Regions from separate parts of the Mycolicibacterium boenickei genome, predicted to be linked through region 1. Evidence: riboswitches for the same ligand, from Rfam matches in the RefSeq annotation. Region 1 holds a riboswitch; the other holds the start of a gene.
What was found. A riboswitch is a leader RNA that binds a small molecule or an ion and turns the genes downstream of it on or off. The one in region 1 is predicted to bind glycine.
Positions count from the first base shown of each region.

Region 2: linked by a shared signal. The riboswitch ahead of gcvP (aminomethyl-transferring glycine dehydrogenase) and the one ahead of cycA (D-serine/D-alanine/glycine transporter) in region 1 are both predicted to bind glycine.

Region 1 is NZ_AP022579.1:4,289,968-4,295,147, reverse strand. It holds gene lon (endopeptidase La) at 1-1,412, shown strand, start outside; glycine riboswitch at 1,586-1,684, shown strand; gene cycA (D-serine/D-alanine/glycine transporter) at 1,840-3,306, shown strand; gene G6N57_RS20340 (nitroreductase/quinone reductase family protein) at 3,326-3,715, shown strand; gene G6N57_RS20335 (TfoX/Sxy family protein) at 3,717-4,049, shown strand; gene G6N57_RS20330 (hypothetical protein) at 4,120-4,344, shown strand; gene G6N57_RS20325 (oxygenase MpaB family protein) at 4,359-5,180, shown strand, end outside.
Region 2 is NZ_AP022579.1:1,959,979-1,965,158, reverse strand. It holds gene gcvP (aminomethyl-transferring glycine dehydrogenase) at 1-2,777, opposite strand, end outside; glycine riboswitch at 2,929-3,018, opposite strand; gene speB (agmatinase) at 3,054-4,055, opposite strand; gene G6N57_RS09120 (oxidoreductase) at 4,305-5,150, shown strand; gene G6N57_RS09115 (TetR/AcrR family transcriptional regulator) at 5,134-5,180, shown strand, end outside.

The DNA.
Region 1 (5,180 bases):
TGGACGCCGACCACCACGGTCTGGACGACGTCAAGGACCGCATCGTCGAATACCTGGCCGTTCGGGCCCGTCGGGCCCAGCGCGGGATGGCCGTCGTCGGCGGCCGCGGTTCGGGTGCGGTGATGGTGCTGGCCGGTCCGCCCGGGGTCGGCAAGACCTCGCTCGGCGAGTCCGTCGCCCGCGCTCTGGGCCGCAAGTTCGTGCGCGTCGCCCTGGGCGGCGTGCGGGACGAGGCCGAGATCCGTGGCCACCGGCGCACCTACGTCGGCGCGCTGCCGGGCCGCATCGTGCGGGCCATCGGCGAGGCGGGTTCGATGAATCCCGTTGTGCTGCTGGACGAGATCGACAAGGTGGGCTCGGACTACCGGGGCGACCCGTCGGCGGCGCTGCTGGAGGTGCTGGACCCGGCGCAGAACCACACGTTCCGCGACCACTACCTGGACCTGGATCTGGACCTGTCCGATGTGGTGTTCCTGGCGACGGCCAACGTCATCGAGAACATCCCGTCCGCCCTGCTGGACCGGATGGAGCTGGTGCAGATCGACGGCTACACCGAGGACGACAAGGTCGCGATCGCGCGGGACTACCTGCTGCCGAGGCAGACCGAACGCGCGGCCCTGACCGATGCCGAGGTGAGCGTGACCGATGCGGCGCTGCGCAAGATCGCCGCGGACTACACGCGCGAGCCGGGCGTCCGGCAGTTCGAGCGGTTGCTGGCCAAGGCGCTGCGCAAGGTGACCACGAAACTGGACTCCACCGACGCCCCGATCATGATCGACGAGCCGGATCTCGTTGAGTACCTGGGCCGTCCGCGGTTCACGCCGGAATCCGACGAACGGACCGCGGTGCCGGGTGTGGCGACCGGCCTGGCCGTGACCGGCCTGGGCGGCGACGTGCTCTACATCGAGGCCAACTCGAACGAGGGCGAGCCGGGGTTGAAGCTGACCGGTCAGCTGGGCGACGTCATGAAGGAGTCGGCACAGATCGCGCTGTCCTACGTGCGGGCCCACGCGTCGGAATTGGGTGTGGATGCCAAGGCACTGGACCGCCAGATCCACGTGCACGTGCCCGCGGGCGCGGTGCCCAAGGACGGTCCGTCGGCCGGCGTCACGATGGTGACGGCACTGGTATCGATGGCAACCGGGCGGCAGGTGCGCGGCGATGTCGGCATGACCGGTGAGGTCACGCTGAACGGCCGGGTGCTGCCGATCGGCGGTGTCAAGCAGAAGCTGCTCGCGGCGCAGCGGGCCGGGCTGAAGACGGTCTTCATCCCACAGCGCAACGAGCCCGATCTGGACGAGGTGCCCGCTGAGGTGCTGGCGGTGCTCGACGTTCGGCCGATGACCGACGTTGCCGACATCATCGCCCAGGCTCTGGAGCCGGCGGAGGAGTTGGCGACCGCCGCCGCGTAAGGAGGTCCACCGCGCGAGCGACCGTGAATGTATGCAGGTGACGGCGGGTCACCGGACAGACACGGTCGCTCGGCGTGTGGCGCCGACCATGGGGGTGCGCAATCCGCACTCGGCTGCTAACGTGACGCGCGGCACACTCCGGGTTCGGGGTGGCTCACAACTTAAGACGCCGTTGAGTCGCGGCGGGAGAGTCCCGCCCCATCCAGCCGGCGGGCGCCGCAGGAGCAAATCCTCCCCAGGAATCTCTCAGGCCCCGGTATCGCCGCGACTAGGCACCTCTGGAAAGCAGTCGGCCAGGACCGGCTCACCGAAGGGGCAGGTGAAGCGCCGACAGGCGGTTCGTGAAAACTCTCAGGTTCAAAGCGACAGAGCGGGGAGGCGCCCGCATTCCGCGCTCCCCATGGGGCCTGAGATCCTTGAGGTTGTTATGACCCGATCCAGTGATCTGTCCGCTGATTCAGCGGAATCGCCCGCATCGTCCGGGCAGCCACAGCACCTCTCCCGCCAGCTGTCCAACCGGCACATCCAGCTGATCGCGATCGGCGGCGCGATCGGAACCGGCCTGTTCATGGGGTCCGGCAAGACGATCTCGCTGGCCGGCCCGTCGGTGCTGTTCGTCTACATGATCATCGGCTTCATGCTGTTCTTCGTGATGCGGGCGATGGGCGAATTGCTCCTGTCCAACCTGCATTACAAGTCCTTCGCCGATTTCGCGGCCGACCTGCTCGGCCCGTGGGCGGGGTTCTTCACCGGCTGGACGTACTGGTTCTGCTGGATCGTCACGGGCGTCGCCGACGTCGTGGTGATCGCCGGGTATGTGGCCTTCTGGTGGCCCGACCTGCCGCTGTGGATCCCGGCCCTGGCCACGGTCGTGGTACTGATCGGACTGAACCTGCCGACCGTGCGGGCCTTCGGTGAAACCGAGTTCTGGTTCGCCCTGATCAAGATCATCGCCATCGTGACGCTGATCGTCGTCGGCCTCGTGATGATCTTCACCAGTTTCAAGGCACCGACCGGCGCCGAGGCCGCCTTCGCGAACCTGTGGAACGACGGCGGCTTCTTCCCCACCGGCCCAATGGGATTCGTGGCCGGCTTCCAGATCGCCACCTTCGCGTTCGTCGGCATCGAACTGGTGGGCACCACCGCGGCCGAGGCCAAGGACCCCGAGCGCAACCTGCCCAGGGCCATCAACTCGATCCCCGTGCGCGTCATGCTCTTCTATGTTGCAGCACTGACAGTGATCATCGCGGTCACGCCGTGGCGCGAGATCGACCCGAACCTCAGCCCGTTCGTGGCCATGTTCAGCCTCGCGGGCCTGGGAATCGCCGCATCGGTGGTCAACTTCGTGGTGCTGACCTCGGCGACGTCGTCGGCCAACTCCGGAATCTATTCGACCTCCCGGATGGTCTACGGCCTGGCCACCGAAGGCGACGCGCCGAGCCTGTTCGGCAAGCTCACCTCACGGCGGGTGCCCGCCAACGCATTGTTCCTGTCCGGGGTGTTCCTGCTGTCGGGTGTGGTCATGGTCGCCGCAGGCGACTCGATCGTCGCGGCCTTCACCCTGGTCACCACGATCTCGTCGCTGTGCTTCATCTTCGTCTGGACCATCATCCTGATCAGCTACCTGGTGTACCGGAAGCGCAGGCCGGAACTGCACGAGGCATCGAAGTTCAAGATGCCCGGCGGTGTCGTGATGTGCTACATCGTGCTGGCCTTCTTCGCCTTCCTGCTGTGGGCGTTCACCCAGAAGGAAGACACCCTGCAGGCCGAACTGGTGACGCCGGTGTGGTTCCTGGTGCTCGGCATCGCCTGGCTGGTGCTGCGACGTCGGCCGCGGCACCTCGACCGGGAAGCCGCCTTCCGCGCCGAACTCGAGTCCACTGATTCCGACTGACGCTCGGTAGGGTGGCGCCATGGTGGATCTTCGCGATCTGAAGCGACGCATCGTCCATGGCGCCCAACGCCGCATCGTCAACCCGGTCGGGCGCCAACTGCCCGTCACCATGCTGGAGACCGTCGGCCGCAAATCCGGTGAGCCACGGCATACCGCCGTCGGCGGCCGGGTGGTCGGCAACCAGTTCTGGATGGTCTCCGAGCACGGCGACCGATCCCACTACGTGCTCAACATCAAGTCCAATCCCGCTGTGCGGCTGCGTATCAACGGGCAGTGGCGGACCGGTACGGCGCACCTGCTGCCCGACGACGACCCGGTCGCGCGGCTCAAAGAACTGCCTGCGCTCAACAGCGCGGTGGTCCGGGCCGTAGGCAGTGACCTGCTCACCCTCCGCATCGACCTCGACTGACATGGCCTTCGATCCCGACCTGGCCAACCGCATCCGCGAGCTGACGGCCTCCGAAAGGGGCCTCGACGAGAAGCGCATGTTCGGCGGGCTGGCGTTCCTGATCAACGGCAACATGGCCGTGGCAGCGACTCGCGAGGGCGGCCTGATGGTCCGGGTCTCGCGTGACGACGGCGAGAAGCTGGTGCAGCGCGACCACGTCGAGCCGATGGTGATGGGCGGCCGCGAGATGCGGGGCTGGCTGCGGATCACCGGCCCCGGCATCAAGACCAAGCACCAGCTCCAGTCCTGGGTCGAGCGCGGCATCGCTTACGCCAAGGGGCTTCCGCCCAAGTGATTTCCGGGGCGGCCAACCAGAATCGCCATTAACATAGAGCGCGCCTGACAACGACGGGGGCGCACTTCACATGTTGACCGCAGTACGCAAGATTCTCGGCTTCCAGATGACCATCGCCGAGTGGATCGGCACCGCCATCATCCTCGCGGTTCCCTATCTGCTCATCGGCCTGATCTGGTCGCTCACCCACACCGGCCACCTGGCCGGCATGCACGGCGCCGATGCCACCGTGTCCTTCCTCGGCTCGATCGTCTCCTGGCCGGTCCTGCTTTTCACCAACGTGTGCATGAGCTGACGAGGAGCCGACGAATGCCTTCCGGCAACACCGCCGCGGCCAACCGCATCGAGATCTCCCACCGCACCGCACGCTGGTCCGACGACGACGTGACCATCGCCGATGCGATGGATCTGTGGGGCTTCGCCGCCGGCGCGGCCAACGTGATCATGCAGCTGTCCTCACCGGGCGTCGGCTACGGAGTCGTCGAGAGCACCGTGGACTCCGGCAACCTGCTCAAACACCCGTGGAAGCGGGCCCGCACCACCCTGAGCTACCTGGCGGTGGCCGTCCTCGGAAAGCCCGAGGACCGCGCGGCGTTCCGCGACGCCGTCGACACCGCCCACCGGCAGGTCCGGTCCGGTCCGGCAAGTCCCGTGCAGTACAACGCCTTCGACCGCGACCTGCAGCTGTGGGTGGCGGCCTGTCTGTTCGTCGGGCTGGAGGATGTCTACCAGCTGTTGCGGGGTGAGATGACCGACGCCCAGGCCGAGCAGTTCTATCAATCCGCCGCCACGCTCGGCACCACCCTGCAGGTCAGCCAGGAACAGTGGCCCGCGACGCGGGCCGATTTCGACACGTACTGGGACACCGCGTGCGGACGGGTTCAGATGGACGACGTCGTCAGGAAGTATCTGCACGATCTGGTGGACCTGCGGATGATCAACCCGCTGCTCCGTATCCCGTTCCGGCCGCTGTTGAAGTTCCTCACGGCAGGTTTCCTGGCACCGGTGTTCCGCGATGCCGTCGGCTTCGGCTGGGGCCGCGGCCGGCAGCGGCTGTTCGAATGGCTGTTCCTGGCGGTGGCATTCGGCAACCGCTTCCTGCCGGTGTTCATCCGTCAGGGTGGCAGTTAC
Region 2 (5,180 bases), 2.3 Mb from region 1:
TCGATGCGGCGGACCGGGGGCCAGTATTTGTTGAGTCGCAGGGAGGCAACGGGATACGCCGCGTACTGCCGGCTGTAGGGCAGGGTCCATTCGGCGCCGGTGACCTGCTCTGCGGTGTGCGGAGCCTGCCGCAGTGGGCTCTGTTCGAGCTCCCACTCTCCCGAACCGACGCGGCTGATCTCGTCGTGGATGTTGATCATCGCCTCGATGAACCGGTCCAGCTCGGCCAGGTCCTCAGATTCGGTGGGCTCGACCATCAGCGTTCCACTGACCGGGAAGGACAGGGTCGGGGCGTGGAAACCGTAGTCGATCAACCGCTTTGCGACGTCCTCGGCGGTCACCCCGGTGCGCTTGGTGATCTCCCGGAGGTCGAGGATGCACTCGTGCGCGACCAGCCCGGTTTCCCCGGTGTACAGCACGGGATAGTGCCCGGCCAGTGACGTCGCCAGGTAGTTGGCGCCCAGCACTGCGGCCTTGGTGGCCGCGGTCAACCCGTCCGGGCCCATGAGTGCCAGGTAGGCCCAGGTGATCGGCAGAATGCCGGCCGATCCGTAGTTGGCCGCCGACACCGGCGCCGGGCCGTCCTGCAACGGGTCACCGGGGAGGAACGGTGCCAGGTGGGCGCGGACCGCGACGGGCCCGACGCCGGGACCGCCGCCGCCGTGGGGGATGCAGAACGTCTTGTGCAGGTTGAGGTGCGAGACGTCGCCGCCGAACTCACCGGGTTTGGCCAGCCCGACAAGGGCATTCAGGTTGGCGCCGTCGACGTAGACCTGCCCGCCGGCGCGGTGGACCAGCTCGCACACCGTGCGGACGTCGGTCTCGTACACGCCGTGGGTGGACGGGTAGGTGAGCATGATCGCGGCGACGTTGCCGTCGTGGTCGGCGAGCTTGGCCTCCAGGTCGTCGTGGTCGATGTTGCCGTTGGCGGCTGTCTTCACCACGACCACCCGCATTCCGGCCAGGACCGCCGAGGCTGCGTTGGTGCCGTGTGCCGACTGCGGGATGAGGCAGATGTCGCGGTGGTTCTCGCCACGTGACCGGTGGTAGGCGTTGATGGCCAGCAGTCCCGCGAGCTCACCCTGAGACCCGGCGTTGGGCTGCAACGAAACCCGGTCGTAGCCCGTGATCTCGGACAGCCAGGCTTCCAGATTGCCGACCAGCTCGCGGTAGCCGGCGGTCTGCTCGGCCGGGGCGTACGGGTGGATGCCGGCGAAACCGGGCCAGCTGATCGGTTCCATCTCGGCGGCGGCGTTGAGCTTCATGGTGCAGGACCCGAGCGGGATCATGGTGCGGTCGAGCGCCAGGTCCCGGTCGGAGAGTTCTCGCAGGAAACGCAGCATCGCCGTCTCGGACCGGTGTGTGTGAAACACCGGGTGCTGCAGGAACTCCGATGTGCGCAGCAGATCGGCGGGCAGCGCAGCCGGAGGGTCGGCCGCCGCCGGAACGGCGCCGAACACATCGAGCACCCGCGCCACGATCTCGTCGGTGGTGCACTCGTCGCAGGCGATGCCGACATGGTCGGCGTCGACCAGTCGCAGGTTGATGCCTGCGGCGTCGGCGGCCGCCACGATCTCGTGGGCGGTGCCTGGGGTACGCACCTGCACGGTGTCGAAGAACCGGTCGTGGACGACCTCGCGACCCGCCGCCCGCAGGCCGTCGGCCAGCGCGACGGCGTGCCGGTGCACACGAGTTGCGATGGCGCGCAATCCATCCGGTCCGTGGTAGACGGCGTACATGGCGGCGACGTTGGCCAGCAGTGCCTGCGCGGTACAGATGTTGCTGGTCGCCTTGTCCCGGCGGATGTGCTGCTCACGGGTCTGCAGGGCGAGCCGGTAGGCGGGCTTGCCGTCGACGTCGACCGAGACGCCGACCAGGCGCCCGGGCAGCATGCGCTCGAGCCCGGACCGCACCGCCATGTAGCCGGCGTGGGGCCCGCCGAAGAACAGCGGCACACCGAACCGCTGGGCCGAACCCACGGCGATGTCGGCGCCCTGCTCACCGGGGGCCGCGATCAGGGTCAGCGACAGCAGGTCGGCGGCGACCGTGGTGAGCATGCCGCGCTCGCGTGCCGCGGCGACGAGCGGGGCGAGGTCGCGGACCACACCGCTGGCGCCCGGAGACTGGAACACGATGCCGAACGCGTCGCCGTCCGGCAGCGCGTCGGTCAGATCGGCGACCACGACCTCGACCCCGACGGCCTCAGCCCGCCCACGCACCACCGCGAGGGTCTGCGGCAGGCAGTCGGCGTCCAGGATCACGCGGTTGGAGGGCACCGCCTTGTTGGCCCGTCGCATCAGCAGCACCGCTTCCATCACCGCTGTGGCCTCGTCGAGCAGCGAGGCGCCGGCCACCGGCAGTGCGGTGAGGTCCTCGATCAGCGTCTGGAAGGTGAGCAGCGCTTCGAGCCGGCCCTGCGAGATCTCCGGTTGGTACGGCGTGTAGGCGGTGTACCAGGCGGGCGATTCGAGCATGTTGCGGCGCAGGACGGCCGGTGTGATGGTGTCGGAGTACCCCAGGCCGATCATCTGGATCCGCGGTTGATTGCGGTCGGCCAGTTCGCGCAGCACCGCCAGCACCTCCTGCTCGGACCGGGCCGCGGGCAGTCGCAGGCCCTCAGGGCAGCGGATCTGCTGCGGCACCGCGCTGTCGATCAGCTCATCGGTGGTTGCGAACCCCAGAACGCCGAGCATGTGCCGCTCGCCCGCCTGGTCGGGGCCGATGTGTCTGTCGCGAAAAGAGTTGACGTCGTTGACTTTTGCGGTGCGCTCAGGCATGAGGTGACTCCGGTTTCGGGCACCGCGGTTACGCGATGCGTCGTGAAGTTTCACCTCCCCGCTCTGTCCTGAAACCTGAGAGCTTTAGCGCGTTGCGCCTGTCCCCTTCGGTAAGCGCGATACGTGCGATCGCGCTGTTCTCCAGAGTTGTCTCGACACTGCGGTATTGGGCCTGAGAGATTCCCGGGGAGGAGTTGCTCCTACGGCGCCTCCGAATCGGAGGTTCTCCCACAGCGCGTCAACGACGTATTGAGTTATGTGACGGATGCTACTCGACTACGGCGCTGTGGCCGCAACTTCTCCGTTGACGGGCAGATTTGACACCCGTCCAGCGACCATCAGCGACACGAGGTCGAATACCACGGTGGCCGCGGCCACGCTGGTGATCTCGGCATGGTCGTAGGCGGGTGCCACCTCGACGACATCGGCACCGACGATGTTGAGCCCGGACATCTTGCGCAGCATCTTCAGCAGTTCGCGCGAGGTCAGGCCACCGGACTCGGGGGTGCCGGTGCCCGGGGCGAACGCCGGGTCGAGCACGTCGATGTCAACTGACAGGTACACCGGCACGTCGTCGACCCGGCGCCGCACCACGTCGACGGCCGCGTCGGTGCCGATCACGTCGAGATCGCCGGCCCGGATGATCTTGAAGCCCATGCGGGCGTCGTCATCGAGGTCGATCTGGTCGTAGATCGGGCCGCGGATACCGACGTGGATCGAGTGGTCCTCGATGAGCAGACCCTCTTCGAAGGCCCGCCGGAAGATCGTGCCGTGGGTGACCGGGGCGTTGAAGTAGGTGTCCCAGGTGTCCAGGTGGGCGTCGAAGTGCACCAGGGCGACGGGCCCGTGCTTGGCATGCAGTGCCCGCAGGTTCGGCAACGCGATGGTGTGGTCGCCGCCGATGGACACGATCCTGCGATCGCCGCCGGCCAGGATGTCGGAGGCGTGATCCTGGATCTGCTGGCAGGCCTCGGCGATGTTGTACGGGGTGACGGCGACGTCGCCGGCGTCGACCACCTGCACGTGCTCCAACGGGGCAACGCCGAGTTCCACGTGATAGCCGGGGCGCAGTGTGCGGGCGGCCTGACGGACGGCCATCGGGCCGAAGCGGGCACCGGGCCGGTAGGACGTGCCGCCGTCGAACGGGACACCGAGGATTGCGATGTCGTAGTCGGACACCTCGTGGATGTCGGCGATCCGGGCGAACGTGCCCTTCCCGGCATAGCGCGGGACCTTGGTGGCGGGCAGTGCGCCGATGATGCCGTTATGCGTGCTCATCTGTGGTTTCCAGCCTTTCGACTCGCCAGGTGTTGAGAGTCAGCATCACTCCCGGCGCACACGTGTGGCGAGCAGATAATGCCCAAACACTGACGAGTGCCATTGAGCAATCGCACAACGGATCTGCCGTCGGCAAGAGGCGTCGAGTCCTGCCGGAATACCTCCGCCGCGAACGCGGTTACATCGACCATCAACGACAACTAAACTGGACGTACAGTTCAGATAGACAAAGAACAGGTGGTCAGAGACATGAGCGTTTGGTTCATCACCGGAGCTTCCCGCGGATTCGGATTGCAGATCGCCCGCGACGCCTTGGAGCGCGGCCATCAGGTGGTCGCCACCGCGCGCGACGCCGCCGCCGTCACCGCCGCCCTCGGCGAGAACGACAATGTGCTCGCCGTAGCCCTCGACGTAACCAACGAAGCGCAGGCACAACAGGCCGCGCAAGCCGCCGTGGAACGCTTCGGCCGCATCGACGTGCTGATCAACAACGCCGGGCGGGGACTGCTGGGAGCGGTCGAAGAAGCCACCGACGCCGAGGTGCGCGCCGTCTATGAGACCAATGTGTTCGGACTGCTGACCGTGACCCGCGCCGTGACCCCGGTGCTGCGGGCCCAGCGGTCGGGCACCATCGTCAACATCTCCTCGGTCGGCGGATTCGTCGGGTCGCCGGGGTGGGGTGTCTACGCGTCGACCAAGTTCGCCGTCGAGGCGCTCTCCGAGGCACTGCACGCCGAACTGCAGCCGCTGGGCGTGCACGTGATGGTCGTCGAGCCCGGTTACTTCCGTACCGATTTCCTCGACTCGTCGAGCCTGCAGACCCAGCGCAACATCATCGACGACTACGCCGACGGCCCCGCCGGCCAGATGCGCGTCGCCGCCGGCGAGCGCAACCACGACCAGCCCGGCGACCCGGTGAAGGCCGCGAAGGCCATCATCGACGTCGTCGAATCGGCAGAGCCGCCGCTGCGCCTGCTGTTGGGCAACGACACCATCGCGGCGGTCGAAGGCAAGATCGCCCACGTGCAGGCTGAGCTCGCGCAGTGGCGAAGCGTCTCGGAATCAACGGATTTCGACGATGTCGCCGCGAGCTGAGGCGGGAGTCGGCGGGGCGGGCGAGGATTT